2 linked regions of the Prosthecobacter sp. genome follow. The protein of the gene in region 1 binds, or shares a complex with, the protein of each later gene. Links are inferred from orthologs where the notes say so. Each region holds a gene or a part of one and is shown in the gene's direction. Other genes may lie near its edges.

Evidence for each region.
Region 2: the proteins of U1A53_RS26195 (region 1) and nuoD are in contact, whole or in part, in a cryo-EM structure (PDB 6ZJN), measured with the Thermus thermophilus proteins. The link is inferred for Prosthecobacter sp. from one-to-one orthologs. Residues at the interface, in WP_096411116.1 of Thermus thermophilus: Glu45, Ser46, Asn48, Pro50, Ala51, Gly52, Glu53; in WP_223903221.1 of Thermus thermophilus: Met26, Thr27, Asn29, Gly31, Pro32, His34.

The regions. Positions count from the first base shown.
Region 1 is NZ_JAXMIH010000029.1:1,540-11,223, forward strand. Bases 4,142-6,877 are described here. They hold U1A53_RS26195 (NADH-quinone oxidoreductase subunit A), read left to right. Parts: upstream 4,142-5,190; coding sequence 5,191-5,565; downstream 5,566-6,877. Other genes in these bases: U1A53_RS26185 (PQQ-binding-like beta-propeller repeat protein), read left to right, coding at 4,142-4,528; U1A53_RS26190 (hypothetical protein), read left to right, coding at 4,735-5,085; U1A53_RS26200 (Dabb family protein), read left to right, coding at 5,598-5,915; U1A53_RS26205 (riboflavin synthase), read right to left, coding at 5,924-6,529; U1A53_RS26210 (DUF1549 and DUF1553 domain-containing protein), read left to right, coding at 6,629-6,877. In the rest of the region: U1A53_RS26165 (response regulator transcription factor), read right to left, coding at 1-623; U1A53_RS26170 (PAS domain S-box protein), read right to left, coding at 590-1,657; U1A53_RS26175 (universal stress protein), read right to left, coding at 1,668-2,576; U1A53_RS26180 (hypothetical protein), read right to left, coding at 2,665-3,123; more of U1A53_RS26185, read left to right, coding at 3,215-4,141; more of U1A53_RS26210, read left to right, coding at 6,878-9,319; U1A53_RS26215 (hypothetical protein), read right to left, coding at 9,356-9,684. UniProt on the Escherichia coli protein: NDH-1 shuttles electrons from NADH, via FMN and iron-sulfur (Fe-S) centers, to quinones in the respiratory chain. The immediate electron acceptor for the enzyme in this species is believed to be ubiquinone.
Region 2 is NZ_JAXMIH010000006.1:820,507-830,422, forward strand. Bases 4,729-7,696 are described here. They hold nuoD (NADH dehydrogenase (quinone) subunit D), read left to right. Parts: upstream 4,729-5,566; coding sequence 5,567-6,826; downstream 6,827-7,696. Other genes in these bases: U1A53_RS06090 (hypothetical protein), read right to left, coding at 4,729-5,387; U1A53_RS06100 (NAD(P)H-dependent oxidoreductase subunit E), read left to right, coding at 6,861-7,361; U1A53_RS06105 (type II secretion system protein), read right to left, coding at 7,426-7,696. In the rest of the region: U1A53_RS06055 (DUF1080 domain-containing protein), read right to left, coding at 1-855; U1A53_RS06060 (sulfatase), read right to left, coding at 909-2,258; U1A53_RS06065 (hypothetical protein), read left to right, coding at 2,401-2,706; U1A53_RS06075 (hypothetical protein), read left to right, coding at 2,900-3,364; U1A53_RS06080 (CPBP family glutamic-type intramembrane protease), read right to left, coding at 3,361-4,311; U1A53_RS06085 (hypothetical protein), read left to right, coding at 4,345-4,635; more of U1A53_RS06090, read right to left, coding at 4,650-4,728; more of U1A53_RS06105, read right to left, coding at 7,697-8,145; ppdK (pyruvate, phosphate dikinase), read left to right, coding at 8,404-9,916.

The DNA.
Region 1 (9,684 bases):
CCATCGGTGATGCCGAGCTTCTCTTTGATGTGCGCACGATGCGCCTCGACGGTGCGTGCGCTGATGCTGAGCTGCGTGGCGATGTTCTTGGTGGCCACGCCTTTGCCGACAAGGGCGAGAATTTCCAGTTCGCGGTCAGTGAGGGCGTCCATGCCGGTGGCCTTGGAGCGGGAGGCGCCGGTGACCTGCTCCAGCATGCGAACATTGAGTGTTTCGCTGACGTAAAGACTGCCGGAGAGGACTTTGTGGATAGCGGTGACGAGGTGATCGGCGGCCTCCTCTTTCATCACGTAGCCACGGGCGCCGGCACGCAACGAACGCTCACCATAGAGCGCCTCATCGTGCATGGAGAGCACGAGGCAGTGCGTGGATGGAAGCACGGCACGGATGTCTTTGACGAGCTCGAGGCCGTTTTTGTCCGGCAGGGTGAGGTCGATGACGGCCAGATCTGGCTTGAGCTTTCTCACGACCTCAAGTCCTTCACGCGCGCTGCCCGCCTCGCCAACAACATCGAGCCCATCCTCGGCACGAATCAACTGCGCGAGGCCGTGACGCATGATGGGGTGGTCGTCGATGAGGACGACACGCTTTACGGATTCTTTGCTGGTACGGGAACGCTGCATGTGACCTGGGTGCCGCCGGCGCTGCGCGGCAAGACGTGGATGGCACCGCCCATCATTTGAGCGCGATGGCTCATGGTCAAGAGACCCATTCCAGTTCCTTTCGAGGCCTTGTCAGGAATGCCCACGCCATTGTCACGCACAGTAAGGACGATATTTCCACTCTGCCTGGCGAGGTGAACATTGATCCGGTTTGCCTGGCTGTGCTTCACGGCATTGGAAACAGCTTCCTGCGCGATGCGGAAAAGCTGCACGGCCATCTGGGTGTCTTGTACCTGGACCGGGTTGTCGTAGCGGAAGTCGCATTTGATCTCGTAGGCGCGCGCGGTGCTTTCCGCCAGCTCCTCCAGAGCCGCCATGAGGCCGCCGGCATCAAGCACTACGGGCATCAGCCCGCGCGAGGTCTCGCGGGCGCGTGTATTGGCCTTGCTGACGAGGTGGACGATCTCCTCCAAACTCCGTGCCTCCGGGCTGCCGGACTTGCTGAGGTTTTTCTGCGCTACTTTTGCCAGGCAGCCGATGGCGGCTAGTTGCTGGCACAAATCATCATGAATGTCCTGTCCGATGCGCACCTGCTCCTCCTCACTGATGTGGAGGATTTTGTCTTCGAGTGCTTTCCGCTCTGTGAGATCGCGAATGATGCCGGTAAAGATGCGCCGGCCGCTGGGAAGCACAGCTTCGCCCACGGAGAGGTCGATGGGGAAAACCGTGCCGTCTTTGCGCTGCCCCACCACTTCACGCCCGATGCCGATGATGCGTTTCACGCCGGTGCGCAGGTAGTTTCGCACGTAGCTGTCATGCCTGGCACGGTAGGGCTGCGGCATGAGCATGCTGATGTTTCGGCCGATGATTTCGCCGATCTTGTAGCCAAACAGGCGCTCTGTGGCGGTATTGGCAGTCTCGATGATGCAATTCTCGTCGATGGTGACGATCGCATTCACCGCCGTCTCGACGATGGTCGCCGCACGCTGCTCACTGGCCTGCAGCGCAGCCTGAAGCTCGGCGATGCTGGGTGTGGTGTGCGTTTTTTTCGGCATGCATCAGCACTCAGTCGGCGGCGGAGACGAATCCGTCGGGTTTCACGGCAAGAATCGAACAGGGGGCGTTTTGCACAATTTTCTCCGCCGTGGTGCCGATGAGCATCTCGCGGAGGCCGGTTTTGCCTCGCGTACCAAGCACAACGAGGCTGGCATGCACCTCGCTGACGTGGTCTAGGATGGCCTCGCGGATGTTGACGCGCTCCTTGATCAGAGCGGTGATTTTGACATCACCGGCATCGCGTGTGAACGGCGCGATGAAGGCGTTCAAATCCTTGCGCCAGTTCTCCACCGCCTCAGGATCGATGGTGGCGGGCAGTGATGGCACGAAGCCGCCGTAGTCCAGCGACATGGCGAGGGCGCTCTGATACACATGCAGGCAGTCGAGCGAGGCACCGTCCTGCTGCGCCACATGCAGCGCGCATTGCACGGCCTTGGCGGAGTTTTCGGAGAAATCGACGCAGGTGACGATCTTTTTGAACGGCCCCTGCGCATCCTCACGCACAACAAGAACATCGACGGGGGCCTTGCGCACGCATTTCGCGGCGATGGCTCCAATACGGTGCGACTCATTCTTCGACCCTTTGGCCCCCATGACGAGCAGGTCGGCGCTGTGTGCACGACAGGCTTCGACCAGTTCGGCAAATGGATGGCCAATGCGCACTTCCGCATTCACCGCCACAGCTCCCACCTCGGATTCAGCCACAAACTTCTTCAGCCGCTCCAGCCAGTCGGCCCGGATGGTGGCTTGGTCGGTGGAGAGCGCCTTTTTCAGCTCATGCACGAGAAATTCATCCATGACATGCACGGCGGTGATGGCGGCGCCGTCGAGCGAGGCACGGCGCGCGGCTTCACGCAGGGCGTTGCGGCAGGACGCGGTGAAGTCGATGGCGGCGATGATGTGATGGAGCTTTTTCATGGTGTGGCTGGATTTGAATGATTTCATCATAGTCTCCCTCTCAAAGCAATGCCGTGCGGCATTTGCGTGCTTGTGGGCGGGCTTTGTCCTACAGACCGGCCTCTTCCTGCGCCTGCTCGACGGCCGCCTCCAACGTCCACAGCGTCTTGTCAAAAGACTTCTGCCGCGCGCGAAATTGCGCCTCCTCGGTGAGACCGTTGAGCGTTTCCATTTCCTTCAGGGCAAAGGTGTGATGCTCTTCGAGCGCCTTTACGCGGGTTTTGAAGTAATCGCGCCCGCCCTGCTCCTTCAGCACGTCGATGTGCGCTTTCCAGCGCGTGAGCACATCGCCTGCCTTTTTCAGGTATTCCTCGCGACTGGTGGTCAGATGCTCCTTCGCCTGCTTGTACCACTCGCGGCCTTTGACCTCGGACGGCTCCTTCACCTTGGAAAATTCGTTCTTCAGTCTCTCGGCGGCGCGACGCAGTTGTTCGTTGAGGCTGTCCTCCGCCTGAACGGAGGCGAGGCAAAGGCCGATGCTTAGGCTGGCAAGAAGGAGATTTTTCATGATGGCGAGGGATACGGCTGGATGCCGTGAACCATGCATGCTCTTTTCTCCGGCGAAAGAATTTCCACGCCGCACCGTCAACTTCACGCCCATGATCCGCACGCCAGCCCTCTCCACCCTCACCTTGGTTCTGCTGTCCGCCCTTTCGAGTGCCCAGCCCGCTACAAAACCCCTGTTCTGGCCTGCAAGGAACGGCCCCACGCTTGACGGTGTCGTCCCGCAGGCGGAGGCAGCACGCATTCCTCTCGAATGGGATGGCGAGTCCGGCAAAAACATCGCCTGGCGCGTCGAGTTCGAAGGCGAAGGCCACTCCACTCCGGTGATCGGTGGCGACTTGATCTGGTTCACCGCCGCCACGACCGATGGCAAACAGCAGTTCGTGTATGGCATCGACCGCCACAGCGGCAAGATCGTGCATCACAAGTTGGTCTTTGAAAACGCCGTCCCTGAGGAACTCGGCAATCCGCTCAACAACTACGCCGCCCCGTCGCCCGTGCTCGAGGAGGACGCGCTTTACGTTCATTTCGGCACCTACGGCACCGCGCGCATCGACCCGGTGACTGGTGCGAAGGTCTGGGAACGTCGCGACATCAACGTGCGCCACTACCGCGGCCCTGGCTCCTCCCCCATCATTTACAGTGACCTCCTCATCCTCACCTTCGACGGCATCAACGAGCAGTTCGTGACCGCGCTCGACAAAAAGACCGGCAAAAGCGTCTGGAAGACCGCCCGCACCACCGATTACGGCGATCTCGACAAAGAAGGCAAGCCCACGCGCGATGGCGACATGCGCAAGGCCTACCACACCCCGGCGGTGTTTGAGATCGGCGGCAAAGAGGTGCTGGTGTCCATCGGTTCGCGTGCTGCCTTTGGTTATGAGGTCAAAACGGGCAAGGAACTCTGGACCATCCGCCACGGTGGCTTCAACGCTGCCATCCCGCCGCTCCGGCTGGGTGGTCTGCTCATCCTCAACACCGGCTCCGAGCGCGCGCATACCCTTGGCGTCCGCCTTGATGACAAAATGACCGGCGACATCACCGAGAGCCACATCCTCTGGGATCGCGAAAAGCGCAATGCCAGCGAATCCGCCCCCGTTCTCGTCAACGGCACCCTGTTCCAGACCACCCGCGGCGGCATCGTGAGCGCGGTCGATGCCAAAGCCGGCAAAGACCTTTGGGAGGACCGCATGGAAGGCCAGCACCTCCCTGGCCCCCTCGTTTTGGGGGACAAGCTCCTCTTCTCCAATGACCGGGGCCAAACCTTCCTCGTCCGCGCCTCGGCGGAAAAATTCGAACTGGCAGGCAAAAACCAGCTCGCCGAGCCCATTTCCGCCTCACCTGCAGCTGCTGATGGAGCCCTCTTCATCCGCACCAAAAAGGCGCTCTATAAAATTGCCATCAAGTAGCCATGCTACTGGGTTTTTGAGACTGCCGTCACTCAAACTACTGCAATTCGCCCATCCAATGTGCATACCGGCCGGGAATCGCTGGCGGTGTCGAACGACCTCAAGGAATGATTTCTATCACTGCACAAGCCGCGTAGGAGAAAAATCCGTGGATTCTCACAAAACCGTCGCAAAGATGTTCGAGTTGTGCTAGTGTCAAGGTCTCTATGGCTACCACTACACCGACACGCAAGACACGTTTCTCACGCCGAGTCCCTGATCATGTCACAGACGAGCTCGTCAATGTTCTATCCAAGCCTGAAACATACGAGTTCAACACTCTTTTTGGCTTGGTGTATGACAATCTCAAGCTGAAAAACGCCGTCAGCGGTGGAGAGGAAATGCTCCGCCTGCGTTCCTACGAGAAGCTGCAGAACCTCGTCAGCCGTGGCCTCTGTGCCAAGGTGGGCAAGACCTACCGCGGTCTCGAAGGCCTCCGCGCTGCACACAACGCCGCCATCGCTGCCCGCAGCGCCGCCGTTGTGGCCCGCACCTCGGCTGCTGCTGCCGCTCGCTAATCCTGGCTTCAATCAGGGCCGCCTGCTTCCGAGCATGGCGGCCCTTTGCTTTCCGGGTTTGACGCTGCCCGGCCTCTCGCTACCCGTCCATGGTCATTCACCCCCATGTTTGAGAACTACATTCCTGTCCTGCTCCAGATCGTCATCGCTGGTGGCTTTGCCGTCGTGACGCTGATCGCCTCCGCGCTCCTTGGCAAATCCGCCAAGCGCAATGCGATCAAGGACTCCGCCTACGAGTGCGGGATGCTGCCCATCGGCGACAGCCAGCCGCGTTTCAGCGTGAAATTCTACATCGTAGCGATGCTCTTCGTGCTGTTCGACATCGAGGTCGTCTTCCTCTATCCTTGGGCCATCATTTACAAGGACTACCTCGCCGCCTTTGGCCCCTCCATCCTTGCTGTGGCCACTGGCTTCGTTTCCATCCTGCTCGTCGCCTTCGTTTATGCCTGGAAGAAGGGTGTTCTCGACTGGAAATCCTAGTCCGTCGTGCCCTGCAGTCCGTTTTCGCCTCCATGATTGCCTACCTCAGCCTGTTTCAGCTCAAGCCCCAGGTAACGGAGGAAAAACTGGAGCACATCATGTCCCAGACCCGCGTCATGCTCCTTCGCGTGCCCGAGGTACTCACCGTTAAAACCGGCAAGCGCGTCAACCCTTCTGAGCCCTACCCGTGGTTCGTCTATCTCGAGGTCGAGAGCATGGACAAGCTCGCCATCTGCCAGGACGACCCGCACTACATCAAATTCCGCGAGGAAGTCCTCAAGCCCAACATCTCCGAGCAGGAATCCACCGCCTTCGAGATGGAGCCGCGCAAGGACGTGAAATACTCCTGATCGTAATCTCAGGGCTGCGTTTGGCGACGCATCAGTTCACGCACGTATTTGCCCAGCATGTCGAACTCAACATTCAGCCGGTCACCCGGCTTCTTCGTGTTCAGATTCGTCAGTTGAAACGTGTGAGGGATGATCCAGCACACCACCGTGCTCTCGGTCACCTCCGCTGCGGTCAAAGAGATGCCATCCAGGCAGATCGAGCCCTTTGAAATGATCAAACCGCGCTGCTCCGCCGGAATCTCGACCTCCAGCCGGTGATCCTGCCCATGCTCGCTCCAATCGAGTATCTTCACCGTCGCATCGACGTGTCCTTGGACAAAGTGGCCGCCAAACCGCGCGCCCATTGCCATCGCCCGCTCCAAATTGACCAGGGAGCCGGTTTGTAGATCGCCAAGGCTCGTGACTTTCAAAGTTTGCATCAACAGATCGAAGCACGCCGTCTGCGCTGCGGCATCTTGCGCCGTCACCGTGAGGCAACAGCCGTTTACCGCCACGCTTTCGCCATCCGCCAACTCGGACGCCATCACACCCACCTGCAACGTCAGCCGCGCGCTCTCGCCGCGTGGCTCCAGCGAAAGGACCGTGCCGGTGGTTTCAACAAGACCTGTGAACATGCGCCGAGATAAACGGGCAAACCGCCGCTGTCGATGCGCTGTTCGCCCAAATCTTCACCGGGAAGGATAAGGCAATGGCGGGCCGTATTGATCCCCGCTGTGTTCCGCCGCTTTCTCCAACTTGGCACCTTGTGTGTCTCCACGAGTCTCCTCTCGGCGGAGCACTGGGCCTTTCAGCCGCTGAAGCCGGTCAAAGGCACCAGCATTGACGAATTCATTCAGAAGAAGCTCGTCGAGCACGGCTTGAAACCTTCGCCACGCGCCGATGCGCACACGCTCGCCCGTCGCGCCTCGTTTGATCTCACCGGCCTGCAACCTGAGCGGACAGATGTGCCCTACGAGCATTTCGTGGATCAGTTGCTCTCCAGTCCCCACTACGGCGAGCAATGGGCCCGCCACTGGCTCGATGTGGCCCGCTACTCGGACACGAAAGGCTACGTCTATGCCCGCGAGGAAAAGAACTGGGTCCATGCCACGCCGTATCGCGACTGGGTCGTGCGCGCGCTGAACGAGGACATGCCGTATGACCGCTTTCTGCTGCTGCAAATCGCCGCCGATCAGGTCGTGCCGCCCAAATCACCCGATCTCGCGGCGATGGGCTTTCTCACGCTCGGTCGGCGCTTTCTTGGCGTCACACATGACATCATCGACGACCGCATCGACGTCGTCACGCGTGGCACGCTCGGCCTCACGGTCGCGTGCGCCCGCTGCCACGATCACAAGTTCGATCCCATTCCCACACGCGACTACTACGCGCTCTACGGCGTCTTTCAGAGCAGCGCGGAAGCTCTCGCTCCGTGCGCCGATGGCGAAAACGCCGAACTAACCGCGCTGGTGAAAAAGAACCGCGATTTGATGACGAAACGCCGCAACGAGCAGATGGCGCGGAACCGCGCCCGCATGGCCGACTACCTCGCCGCGCAGAAACATCTCGACGATTACCCGGAGGAGGTCTTCAGCCAGATCCTCGACGAAAAAGACCTCAATCCCTTCGTCGTGCATCGCTGGAAAGCCTGGCTGGAGAAAAACCCCGGCATTGAAATCACCAACGAGTGGCTTCGCAGCCCCGGCTCGCCCGCATTCGTCCCAGACGAGCACATCGCGAACATCGAGATGTATTTCCCGACCGGCATCACCACCGAGCTGTGGAAGTCGCAGGGCGATGTGGACCGCTTTCTCATCAAAAACAACACCACTCCGGCCCACGCGACTCTTTTGACCGACCGTGCGTTCCCGAGCACGCCGCGCGTCTTCAATCGCGGCAACCCGCTCACGAAAGGCGATGCCGTCTCACGCCAGTTTTTGAGCCTCTTCGGCCCGCAGCAGCCTTTCAAGCAAGGCAGCGGACGTTTAGAACTCGCGCAGGCCATTATCGACCCGCGCAATCCGCTCACCGCCCGCGTCATGGTGAACCGCCTTTGGCAGCATCACTTCGGTCGCGGCCTCGTCAGCACGCCGAGCGATTTTGGCAAGCAAGGCAGCCCGCCGAGCCATCCTGAGCTTCTCGACTGGCTCGCCCAACGCTTCATCGATTCCGGCTGGAGCATCAAGGCCATGCACCGGCTTATCATGCTTTCGGAGACGTATCGTAGAACGAGCTTCCAAGCTCGTTCCAAGGACGAACTTGGAAGTTCGTCCTACACCGACCCCGACAACCGCCTTCTCGCCCGCATGACCCCGCATCGCCTCAGCTTCGAGGAAGCACGCGATGCCTGGCTCGCCTCCGCGGGCCGCCTGAATTTGCGCGTGGGTGGCCGCCCCGAAGGATTGTTCACGGCCAGCAACACACGCCGCACGCTCTACACGCTCGTGGACCGCGAAAACGTGCCGATGGTTATGCGCACCTTCGATTTCGCCAATCCTGATCTCTCCATCCCCCAGCGCACTGAAACCACCGTGCCCCAGCAGGCCCTCTTCGGCCTGAATCACCCCTTCGTCGTCCAGCAAGCGAAGGCACTCATAAAGTGGTCCGCACAACCGGAGCGAAGCGGAGATAGCCAGCCGCAGGCTGCCCGAAGGGCGAGCGAAGCGAGGCAATCCTCTGAGCGGCGCTCCGATGCGGAAAAGACACACTTCATCTACCAGCGCCTCTTCCAACGTCCTCCCACACCCGAAGAACTCACCTCCGCTCTCGCCTTCGTCCAAACCGACACCACGCCCTTCATCGCCGCGCCCGATCACTCGAAGTCCTGGCACTACGGCTACGGTGAATGGGACGAGGCCGCAGGCCGCGTGAAGAACTTCAAGCCGCTGCCGCATTTCACCGGCCACGCCTGGCAGGGCGCGGAAGACTGGCCGAACGCTCAACTCGGCTGGGCACAACTCACGGCCGAGGGAGGTCATCCCGGCAATGACCGCAAACACGCGGTCGTTCGCCGTTGGATCGCACCGACCGACGGCAGCTACGATCTGCATTCCACACTCATCCACGAACCCGAGGTGGGCGATGGCATTCGTGCGTTTGTGAGCCATTCACGCCTTGGCAAACTGCGCAGCACGACTCTGCTCGGTTCCAAAGCGGACCTGCAACTCGACTCCATCGCTTTCCAAGCCGGTGACACGCTCGATTTCATCGTCGATATCGGCAACGGCCTGAACAGCGATCAATTCCTGTGGTCGCCGAAGATCTCACCGTCCGTCACCGCGACCACAGGCGCGGGCGGCGACTCTCCGAGCGACGCTTGGGATGCCCAGAAGGACTTTCCCGCCCAGCCGAAATCCCAACTCAACGCCTGGGAGCAGTTCGTGCAGGTGCTGATGCTCTCGAACGAGTTCATGTTTGTGGATTGATATGAGATGGGGAAGGAGCGTGGATGTACGACTGTTTTACCCTCTTGCCATTCGAGTGATGTCTGGTTCGATAGCGTGCATTAACTGATTATTGAGTTGGTTTCGAGTTGTTGATGCTGTTGCTGATGGATCGAATCCCGTCTGATCTTTTTGAAGAACTACTTTAACGGTTTCAGCCCCCAATCCATCGACATCAATTACCAATGCATACAGCCTGCCGCTTTTCTTGCCCAGAACAGCTACAAGATGATCTTCCATTCTTTTCTCGAATGTCGGCTCTTCAGTGATGTACTTAAATTCAACAACGAATCTTCTTCTGTCGGTGCAGTAGTATCCGCGATATGCTTGAGGGATGTCGTATGGTG
Region 2 (9,916 bases), on another replicon or contig:
GGCACGCTTCGCAGCGGTAGCTTCCTCGCTCATGCGACTGGCTTCGCCGCCTTCGACAGCACGTTTCGGAAGCGGGCGATACCAGATGTTGCGGAAGCGCACGGGATTGCCGTGGTCCTGGATTTTGAGCGGGCCTTGGTCTGGAAATGCCCTGGGTTTGGAGCGCTTCATGTGCCCGCCACCGCCTTCGAGCGGCGTGTGGTCCTGCGTGAGCACGCCATTCACGAACACCGTGATGTAACCGGGATCGATTTCCTTGCCGTCTTTGAAGATCGGGCGGCGGAAGACGATGTCGTAGGTCTGCCACTCGCCGGGAGCACGCAGCGGGTTCGCCAGCGGCGGATTGATGCCGTAGATGGATGACGCCATGCCGTCGGGGTAGCTGGGGTTGTTGTAATTGTCGAGCACCTGCACCTCGACCTGGCCCATGAGAAACACGCCGCTGTTGCCACGGCCCTGGCTGTTGCCTTCGACCTTGTTTGGCGCGCTCCACTCGATGTGAAGCTGGCAGTCGGAGAATTCTTCCTTCGTGCGGATGTAGCCGCTGCCTGGCACGCATTGCAGCACGTTGTCTTTGACGACCCACTTCGTCGGTTCGCCATTCTTGTCCGAGATCCATTTCTCGATCTCCTCCGGCTTCCCGCCGAACAGGATGACCGCGTCCGAAGGCGGCGTACCCGGCACTTCCTGCGAACTGAACGTCCCGGGCTCCACACGCATCGGCTGCGGCCGGTTCATGTCATGAATCGCCCACGGATGCGTGGCGTCCGGTGGATCGCCGTAAAAGCCGCCCTCTGCGAGCACGGCGGTGGTGAAAAGAGAAAAAGCGAGCGTGGGGAGTGCGGAGCGTTTCATGGTGAGCGAGTGATACGCAGAGTGTTGCTGCGGGCAATGTGTCATTCGTGCTTTCACCTCACCCAAACTTCCCGCTCACTCGCATCCATCTCGGCTTCCCACGCTTTCAGCTTGGCTTTGAGGTCTGCGAGGATGTCGGGGTGCTGGTAGCCGAGGTTCACGCGCTCGCTGATGTCGGCTTCGAGGTCGAAGAGGAGGTCCATGGTGTTGCCGTCGTTGATGTACTTCCATTTTCCGTGACGGATCGCCTTCTGTTTGCGATTCGAGCGGTCAATGCGCCAGAAGAAGGTGCGTTCGACGGGTTGGGCATCGCCGGTGAGGAGCGGGATGAGATTGATGCCATCGAGCCGCTTTTCCGAAGGTGTTTTGGCTCCGGCAAGTTCAGTGAAGGTTGCGTGGAGGTCCATGGTGATGGCCATTTGTGCAGTGACCTTGCCTTTGGGCAGTTTCGCGGGCCAGCGCATCACGCAGGGCACGCGGATGCCGCCTTCCCAGACGGTGGCCTTATGATGGAAGAGAGGCAGATTGCGGCTGTAGCGCTCGCCGCCGTTGTCGCTGGAAAAAACGACGAGCGTGTTGTCGGCGAGGCCGTGTTTTTCGAGTTCGGCGAGCATCTGGCCAACGCCGAGGTCGATGCGCTCGACCATGGCCTTGTAAATGGCGCGGCTGCCGTGGTGCATGCTTTCTTTGGTCACCATCGGTGTCTCGGGCGCGTCAGGGGCTTCGAACGGCGCGTGAACGGCTAGATGAGGCACATACATGAAGAAGGGTGCGGCTTTGTGATCTCGGATGAACTTCACGGCGCGTTCGTTGATGAGATCGGTGAAGTAGCCATCGCGCTTCACGGGCTCCAAGCCATCGCGCAGGGCGTAGGTGCCGTCGTAGTAGGTGTGCTTGTAGTAGTCCGCGTGGCCGAGCAGTTCGCCGAAATACTCATCGAAGCCGCGTTTGGTCGGATTGTACTCGTCTTTGAAGCCGAGATGCCATTTGCCGAAGGCCCCGGTGGTATAACCGGCCGCTTTGAACTTCTGCGCAATGGTGATTTCCGTCAAAGGCAGGCCGAGGGCGTGAATGTCGGGCTCGGGCACCCATGCGCCCTTCACGCGGCGGAACTGCTCCACCTGATAACCGAACGCGAACTCGAGCCCACATCGCTGCTGCCAGCGTCCAGTCATGAAGCCGGTGCGCGTGGGCGTGCAGACGGGCGCGTTCGCGTAAAAGTCAGTGAACTTCACGCCTTCCGTCGCGAGACGGTCGATGTTCGGGGTCGAGATGTCCGTGCAGCCCATGCAGCCGAGATCGCCATAGCCGAAGTCATCCGCGAGGATGAAGATGATGTTGGGCGGTGCTGCGGCGAACAGCGACGAACCGAGGGCGAGGAGAACAAGAGTGAAGAAACGCATGGCGTGCATGGGAACGCAAAACGTGACCTGCGCTTGCATCCAATGGTCACGAGACTGGGGTGCCCCCGAGGACGTAGTTGAATTGCATGTCCCGGAACTCATCGTTGACTCAACTGAATCAAGTGACACCTCTTAAACAGATATGAAACTTGAGTTGAGTAAGCGCAGCATCTGCATTCCAGAGGGAAAATTAAGCTGGGTGCAGAAAATGGAATGGACAAATCCTATCAATGACAACTTCAGGCTCGCAGTCTTTGATGTCGCCACGGGAGATGAAGCCCAGACGACACATTCGTTTTCTGCGGTTCGATTTGTGAGTGGACCAGATGTTGGCAAGGTCATTATTTATACAAAGCAAGGCGGGAGGCCTTCCTACATGAGCGCGGACCTTGCTGCGAAGCTCGTGGCCGATGAAGCATGTGAAGGGCGTTGGCGATTCCGCCAGTGAAGCTCCAGTGCCCGGGACAGGACTCGAACCTGCACTTGTTGCCAAACCAGATCCTAAGTCTGGCGCGTCTACCAATTCCGCCACCCGGGCGAGGGGCTGCTGCGTGGGCATGATTCCGTGTCTGGGCAATCGCTGCAAATGATTTCATGTGAAGGGCTTGCAGTTAGGCAATTGAACGAGGTAAGCATGCGGCATGCCTTCGAGACCCAGCTTGCCATCATCATCAGCCTTTTGGATACTCTGTTCTGGTTATCGCGACGCAGGTGACTCGACTTTGGAAAAGATTCACTCTTCTGGTTATGTGGGGTTTGCTGTCATGCCCTGCGTTTTCCTATTCTTTCGCAGCATCGAACTGGCTCTCAAGGTTGTTCTGGTTCATCACAATGTCTCCGAGCATGAAATCACCCGCGTGCTGGGTCACAAAATCTCGGCGCTGCTTTCGCGTGTGGAGTCATTTACTGCTCTTAGTAGCATCGGGATTGGCTCAGAGGACAAGGTGCTTCTGGATCGCTTTTCGGACGATTATGCCTACAAGTCTTTCGAATACTCAGACGACTGGTGGCACAATCCTCATCTCGAAAGCCTTCAGAGTCTTGCCCATCGCGTAGGTGATGCTGTTCGCTTCTATGGGCGCGCTAAGCCGAGCGACATTAGTTAGCCAAATGAATTATCGGTGCGCAGCAGCCTGGAGGCGATCCAGCCGGTGAGGAGGACGGTGAGCAGCGGGGCGAGGCCGATTTTCAAGTTTGCGCCGATCCAGGGCAGCCAGCCGCCTGTGTGGGTGGTGAGGGCGCTGAAGTATTTCAAGCCGAAGACCCAGCCGCCGTGCAGGCCGATGCCGGCCCACAACGCGCCGGTCTGCAGGCGCACCTGCGCGAGTACCCAGCCGACGGCGAAGAGCGTGGCGAATTCGGCGAGGAGGAACTGCACGTTCCCGAAGCCGACGGCGATTTGCTTGAGCACGAGAAAACCGCTGCTCCAGGTGACGGCGGCATCGTCGATCTGCCAGCCCTCGGGGGGCTTGAGGAAGTGGACGAGGGCGAAGACAAACGTGCCGGCGATCAAGGCGGAGCGCGTGGACATGGTGCGGAGCAGCAGGCCGAGCAGCAGACCTCGGAAGAAAAACTCTTCGATGATGCTAGCGCCGAGCGCGGCGGTGATAGGCTCGCCGAATTTGAACCAGCGCGGCTGCGGATGGAGTTGATACGCGCCCATTTTGAAGAAAACGAAGCCAAGCACGAGGAGCAGGCCGCTGGCGAGTGCGAAGCCAAGCGCCCAGTGTTTGATGCCTGTGCTGATCGGCTTCCATGTCGGCAGCAGCGAGCGATCCAGCCGCACCCAGCGCAGGAAGGGCCAGATGAGCACGATGGCGCAAACGAGCACGGCGCGGTTGAAGTAGCGCGTGAAATGGGCGCGCTCGATTTCCTTCAGCAGCCAGGTGGCGAGGCCGGTGTCGCGCAACGAGGACGCGGAAAGCCAGGCGCGGCCTGCTTTGCCAAGATGAAACAGCGGCACGGCCAGCAGCGCACCGCCAATCATGACGGCGAGCAGGTACAACAGGAGTTTCGGCAGGGCAGAGGAACTGCCGGGGCTGGCGGCTTGCATGGGGGCGATACTAGCGCATCCTACACGCTCTCAATGACCAAAAACCAAATCCACGAATGGCACGAACGTCTGGAAGACGGCCGCAAGCAGTACATCCGTGCGTACTGGGATTCCCGCGAATGGCTGTTTCGGGTCGCGCACCCGGACGGTGAGATGTGGATGCCACTGGAGAACCCGGAACCGGAGCGATGGCTGGAGCTGCGTGATCTGCTGTTCCGCAAGTATCAGCGCAAGAAATTGCCGTGGAAGTATGTGGAGCAGCTCGACAAGAAGCTGGAAGGCATGGGGCTCAAGCCGGATGGCACCAAGTTGGGTGACGAATAAGGCCTCGTGGCGGCTTATTGGGCCGAGACGTTCGTTTTGATCTCCGCAGTGACTCCACCGCCGTGAGCCGCGCCGAAACGCATGCCGACATGAACTTCAGGAAAGCGGAAGCGACGGCCTGCGCGCGCCCCCCTTCTGCGTGATGCGAAACCGAGCACGGCAGCGATGATGGCACCGCAGGCGAGCGTGATGAGAATGGCGAGCGCGAAACGCTTTTCACGCCGCTGAATCCAGAGCGATTGCTTGAGCCGCACGCTCTCCATGACACGCAGCCGGTCGATCCATGAGCGGGTGGCGAGCGCGAGGCGCTCGTCGAGCGTGAGCTTGGCATCGGTGAGGATGCGGCGCGTGTCCTGCATGATCTCGACGAGTTCGGCGGATGGATAACGTTGCCAAAAATCGGGGGCGAAGGACATGGCGCTGCTGTTGCTGGCCCGATCATAGGCCATGAGCACGGCGGGGCGCTCCGCGCTCCATTCGCGACGCGTGATCTGAGCCTGACGCCGGACGGTGATGCCCGCCGGGGTGAAACTGGAGGCGGTGATCCAGGCGTCGCATTTCAAATCCTCACGGAACAGCTTCAGTTCATAGGCGAGCTGGCGGTGGGTTTCTTCAGTTAGCGCCCGGGTGTCGTCCTGGATGCCATCAGCGGGGGCGGCGGCATGAGCGATGCCCCCTGCAGCCCAAATCAGCCAGAAACCAGCCCATGCCGGGAGAAGCAGGCGTTGGTTGAGGCGGGAAACGGGTCGCATGGTCGGGACAGTCTGTCTCAGACCGGGCCTGTGGGCAACTTTTCGGGAAACTGCCTTTATATAATGCAAAATGATGAGGGACTGAGGTGGCTTGTGAAATTTTTCACAAAATCGCCTTGCCGCTCTTTGGGCAGCGTAGATAGATAGTCTTCACGCCCGAGACCAGACCCCTGCTTTTCATGCCCACCGTCACCCGAGAATACGAGGCCCCGGATACCGCCGCCAAGGCAGCCCGGCAGCTCGAAACCGTGGAGGAAGCCACGACGGACATCGTGGGGGAGAAATTGGTGCTCAACATGGGGCCCAGCCATCCGGCCACCCACGGGGTGCTGCGGTTGATCCTGGAGCTGGACGGCGAAATCATCACCAAAGCTGATCCAGACGTCGGCTTCCTGCATCGTGGTGACGAAAAGATCGCCGAGAACATGCACTACAACCAGTTCGTGCCTTACACGGACCGGCTGGATTATCTGGCGCCACTGGCGAACAACGTGGCGTACGCGCTCGCGGTTGAGAAACTCATGGGCTGGGAAGTTCCGGCACGTGGCCGGGCGATTCGTGTGATCTGCTGTGAACTGGCCCGCATCTCCGCGCATATGCTCGGTGTCGGAGTGTTTGCGATGGATGTCGGGGCGATGACGGTGTTCCTCTACACCTTCACCGAGCGCGAAAAGGTCTACAATCTTTGCGAGCAGCTCACAGGAGCGCGCTTTACCACCAGCTACACGCGTGTGGGCGGCCAGATCCGCGACCTGCCGAACGGCTTTGTCGGTGCGGTGAGGCAGTTCCTCGGCGAACTGGAACCTGTGATCGACGAGATCGACAAGCTGCTCTCCCGCAATCGCATCTTCATGGAGCGGACGCAGGACATCGGGGTGATTTCCAAAGAAGACGCCATCGGCTATGGCCTCACGGGTCCGAATCTGCGTGGTTCTGGCGTTGATCATGACATCCGCAAGGCGAAGCCTTATCTGGATTACGACAAGTACGAGTTTGATGTCCCGGTGGGAACGAAGGGGGACTGCTATGACCGCTACCTCGTGCGCATGGAGGAGATGAGGCAAAGCGTTCGCATCCTGAAACAGGTGTTCGCCAGTTTGCCTGAAGGTCCGATCAACGTGGCAGACGCCAAAGGGCTGCTGCCCAAGAAAGAAAAAGTGCTGATGAAGATGGAGGAGTTGATCCACCACTTCATTCTCGCCACCCAGGGCATTGATGCGCCCGCTGGAGAAGTTTATTTTGCCGCCGAGAACCCCAAGGGCGAGCTCGGCTTCTACATCAACAGCACTGGTGGCGGCGTGCCGCATCGTCTGAAAATTCGCGCTCCCTCCTTCCTGAACCTCAGCATCATTTCCAAACTGATTCCCGGCCACATGCTCAGCGACATTCCCGCCGTGCTGGGCAGCCTGGACTTCGTCATGGGCGAGTGTGACCGCTGATTTAACCCAACCTTTTCATCCGAGACACGCACGCATGGCCTTTGAAGTTCCAGCCGAGTTGGAAAAACGCATGGACGAGGCGATCTCGCATTATCCTGTCTCAAAACGCAGTGCTGTGCTGCCACTGCTACATCTGGTGCAGGAGCACTTTCGTTTCATCGGCGATGAGGCGGTGACCTGGGTGGCCGCCAAGCTGGGCTTGGAGCCGATTCAAGTGCTCGAAGTAGTGACTTTCTATCCGGGCTTCCGCCAAGCCGCTCCTGGCAAGTTTCACATCCGCGTCTGCCGCACGCTTTCGTGCGCGATGGCTGGCAGCTACGAACTGATGGATGCGCTCTGCAAGGCCGGGAACATGGACCGCTCCCACACTGACCATCACCATCCCATCGCAGTCAGCCCCGATGGCAAGTACAGCATCGAGTTTGCCGAATGTCTTGCGAGCTGCGGTTTTGGTCCCGTGTGCATGGTTGAGGACGACTTTTATGAGAAGGTCGATCCGGCGACAGCGGGGACGTTATTGGCAAAGTACGCCTGATCCCGGAAAACAAAAGCGCAGCGGTCATTCCCGCTGCGCTCAAGATTCGATTCAAAGCCGGCTGTTACTTCGATCTCCAGGACACCACATCGTCCTTCGTCTGGGGCACGAGATCCTTACCATAGCTATAAACGGCAACTTCCGTGGGCAGTTTTTGAGGAGGCGGGCTGGTCGGATTTTGCGCGATGGTGGGGTCGGAGCTGTTTAAATCGGGATTCATCACCTGTTTGTCGCCATTGGTGTCGAGCAGCACATAATAAGGCGACCCCCAAAGATCGACCAGTTTGTAAGGTGGCTGCTGGTTGACGAGACCAAATTTGCCGTTCTTGGCGATCGGGAGATCAATGAACTTGATGTCCTTGGGGTTGAGGCTGGTGGAACCTGAATCATCCGAGGAAGAAGTGCTCATCAACGCGCTGACGAGACCGGTATTCTCATCTGTGGGCAAGGCTTGAATATCCTCGCCGTCGGATGCGCTGCTGAGCATGCTGGAATTGACCGGATAACGGTTGTATTCGACCTGGTAGCTTGAAATGGCAATGCGCAGGTCTTTGATGACAGTCTGCACCTGCAGCTTTCGCGCATCTTCCATCATCTTCGATGCTTGAGACATCACCAGGCCGGCCAGGATGCCGATGATGGTGATCACCACCAGCAGTTCGATGAGTGTGAATCCCTGGCGCGCCGCAGGGTTGAAACGGGGTTTGATTTTCATATTCTTCGGTTGGGTGTGTGTTTGAAAAGGCAGGAGTCGACGCCTCTGAGCGAACGTCTCGGACTTCATGCGCTTCGATTAAATCGCTTTTGAATCTACGCGTCAATACTTGTCATGCGCATGCGAGAACTTCATGCGTTGTGGCACGGCGTGCATGGAATGCAGATGTGCAAAAGACCGCCAAGGCATGTTCATCGGCGCGGGCCTTCTGAACTTTTGATTGTCAACTAATGCTTGCATCATATGTTCAATCGCTATAAATCCGCGCCTCAATCCACACAGACACACACAACAACCACGATTCGCATCAGACGATCCGCAACATCTATGGCAAAGACAGCATCCAAGGGCAGCGCAGATAAAAAGAAGTACGTTTATTTTTTCGGAGCGGGAAAAGCAGACGGTGATGGTTCCATGAAGGCATTGCTGGGTGGCAAGGGTGCCAACCTCGCAGAGATGAGCCGCATTGGTCTTCCGGTGCCTCCCGGGTTCACCATCAGCACCGATGTGTGCACCTACTTTTATCAAAACAAGAAGACCTACCCTGCTGCTCTCCAGACGCAGATGGAAAACGCCGTCAAGGGCATGGAGAAAATCATGGGTTACAAGTTTGGAGATGCCAAAGGTTTCCCGCTGCTTGTTGCTGTTCGCTCCGGTGCGCGTGATTCGATGCCCGGCATGATGGACACGATCCTCAATCTGGGCCTGAACGACCAGACGGTTCTTTCGCTCGTCGCCGCCACCAACAACGAACGCTTTGCCTGGGACTGCTACCGCCGTTTCGTCCAGATGTACGGCGACGTGGTGCTCGGCGTGCAGAAACTCGAAGGCGAAGATCATGAGCCGTTTGAAACGGTCATCGAGAAGTTCAAGCACGAAACATATCACAAGGACATCATCGACAGCGATCTTACCGCCGCCGACCAGCAGGAACTGGTGAAGCGCTTCAAGGCGCTCGTCAAAGAGCGTACCGGCAAAGTGTTCCCCTCCGACCCATGGGAACAGCTCCGTGGTGCCGCCGGTGCCGTCTTTGGAAGCTGGATGAATGACCGCGCGATCGTTTACCGCCGCAAATACAACATCCCGGCTGAATGGGGCACGGCTGTGAACGTGCAGGCGATGGTCTTCGGCAACACAGGCAACACCTCCGGTTCCGGCGTGGCCTTCACGCGCAACCCGGCCAACGGTGTCAACGAATTCTACGGTGAGTTCCTCATCAATGCCCAGGGTGAGGATGTCGTCGCCGGGGTGCGCACACCTGAGCCCGTCATTCAACTCGCGAAGGAGATGCCAAAATCCTACGCGGAGTTGCTCCTGGTTCGTCAGAAGCTCGAGAAGCACTTCAAGGATGTGCAGGACGTTGAGTTCACCATTCAGGAAGGCAAGCTGTTCATGCTGCAGACCCGCAATGGCAAACGCACCGCCGCTGCCGCGCTGAAGTTCTCCATGGACATGGTGAAGGAAAAGCTCATCGACTGGGAAACCGCCATCCTGCGCAATCCTGCCGATCAACTCGACCAGTTGCTGGCCCCGATCTTTGATGTCGCCGACGTCAAGAGGGCGAAAGCCATTGCCTCCGGTCTGCCCGCCGGCCCGGGTGCCGCCTCCGGCAAAATTTACCTCAATGCGGATCGTGCCGTCATCGCCGAGCAAAATGGCGAAAAGGTGCTTCTCGTCCGCAACGAGACCAGCCCTGAGGATCTTCGCGGCATGATTGCTGCTGAAGGCATTCTGACTGCTCGTGGTGGTGTCTCCTCACACGCGGCCCTCGTTGCCCGCCAGATGGGCAAAGTCTGCATCTGTGGTGCTGCCGCCCTCGAAATCGACTACGACAAGAAAA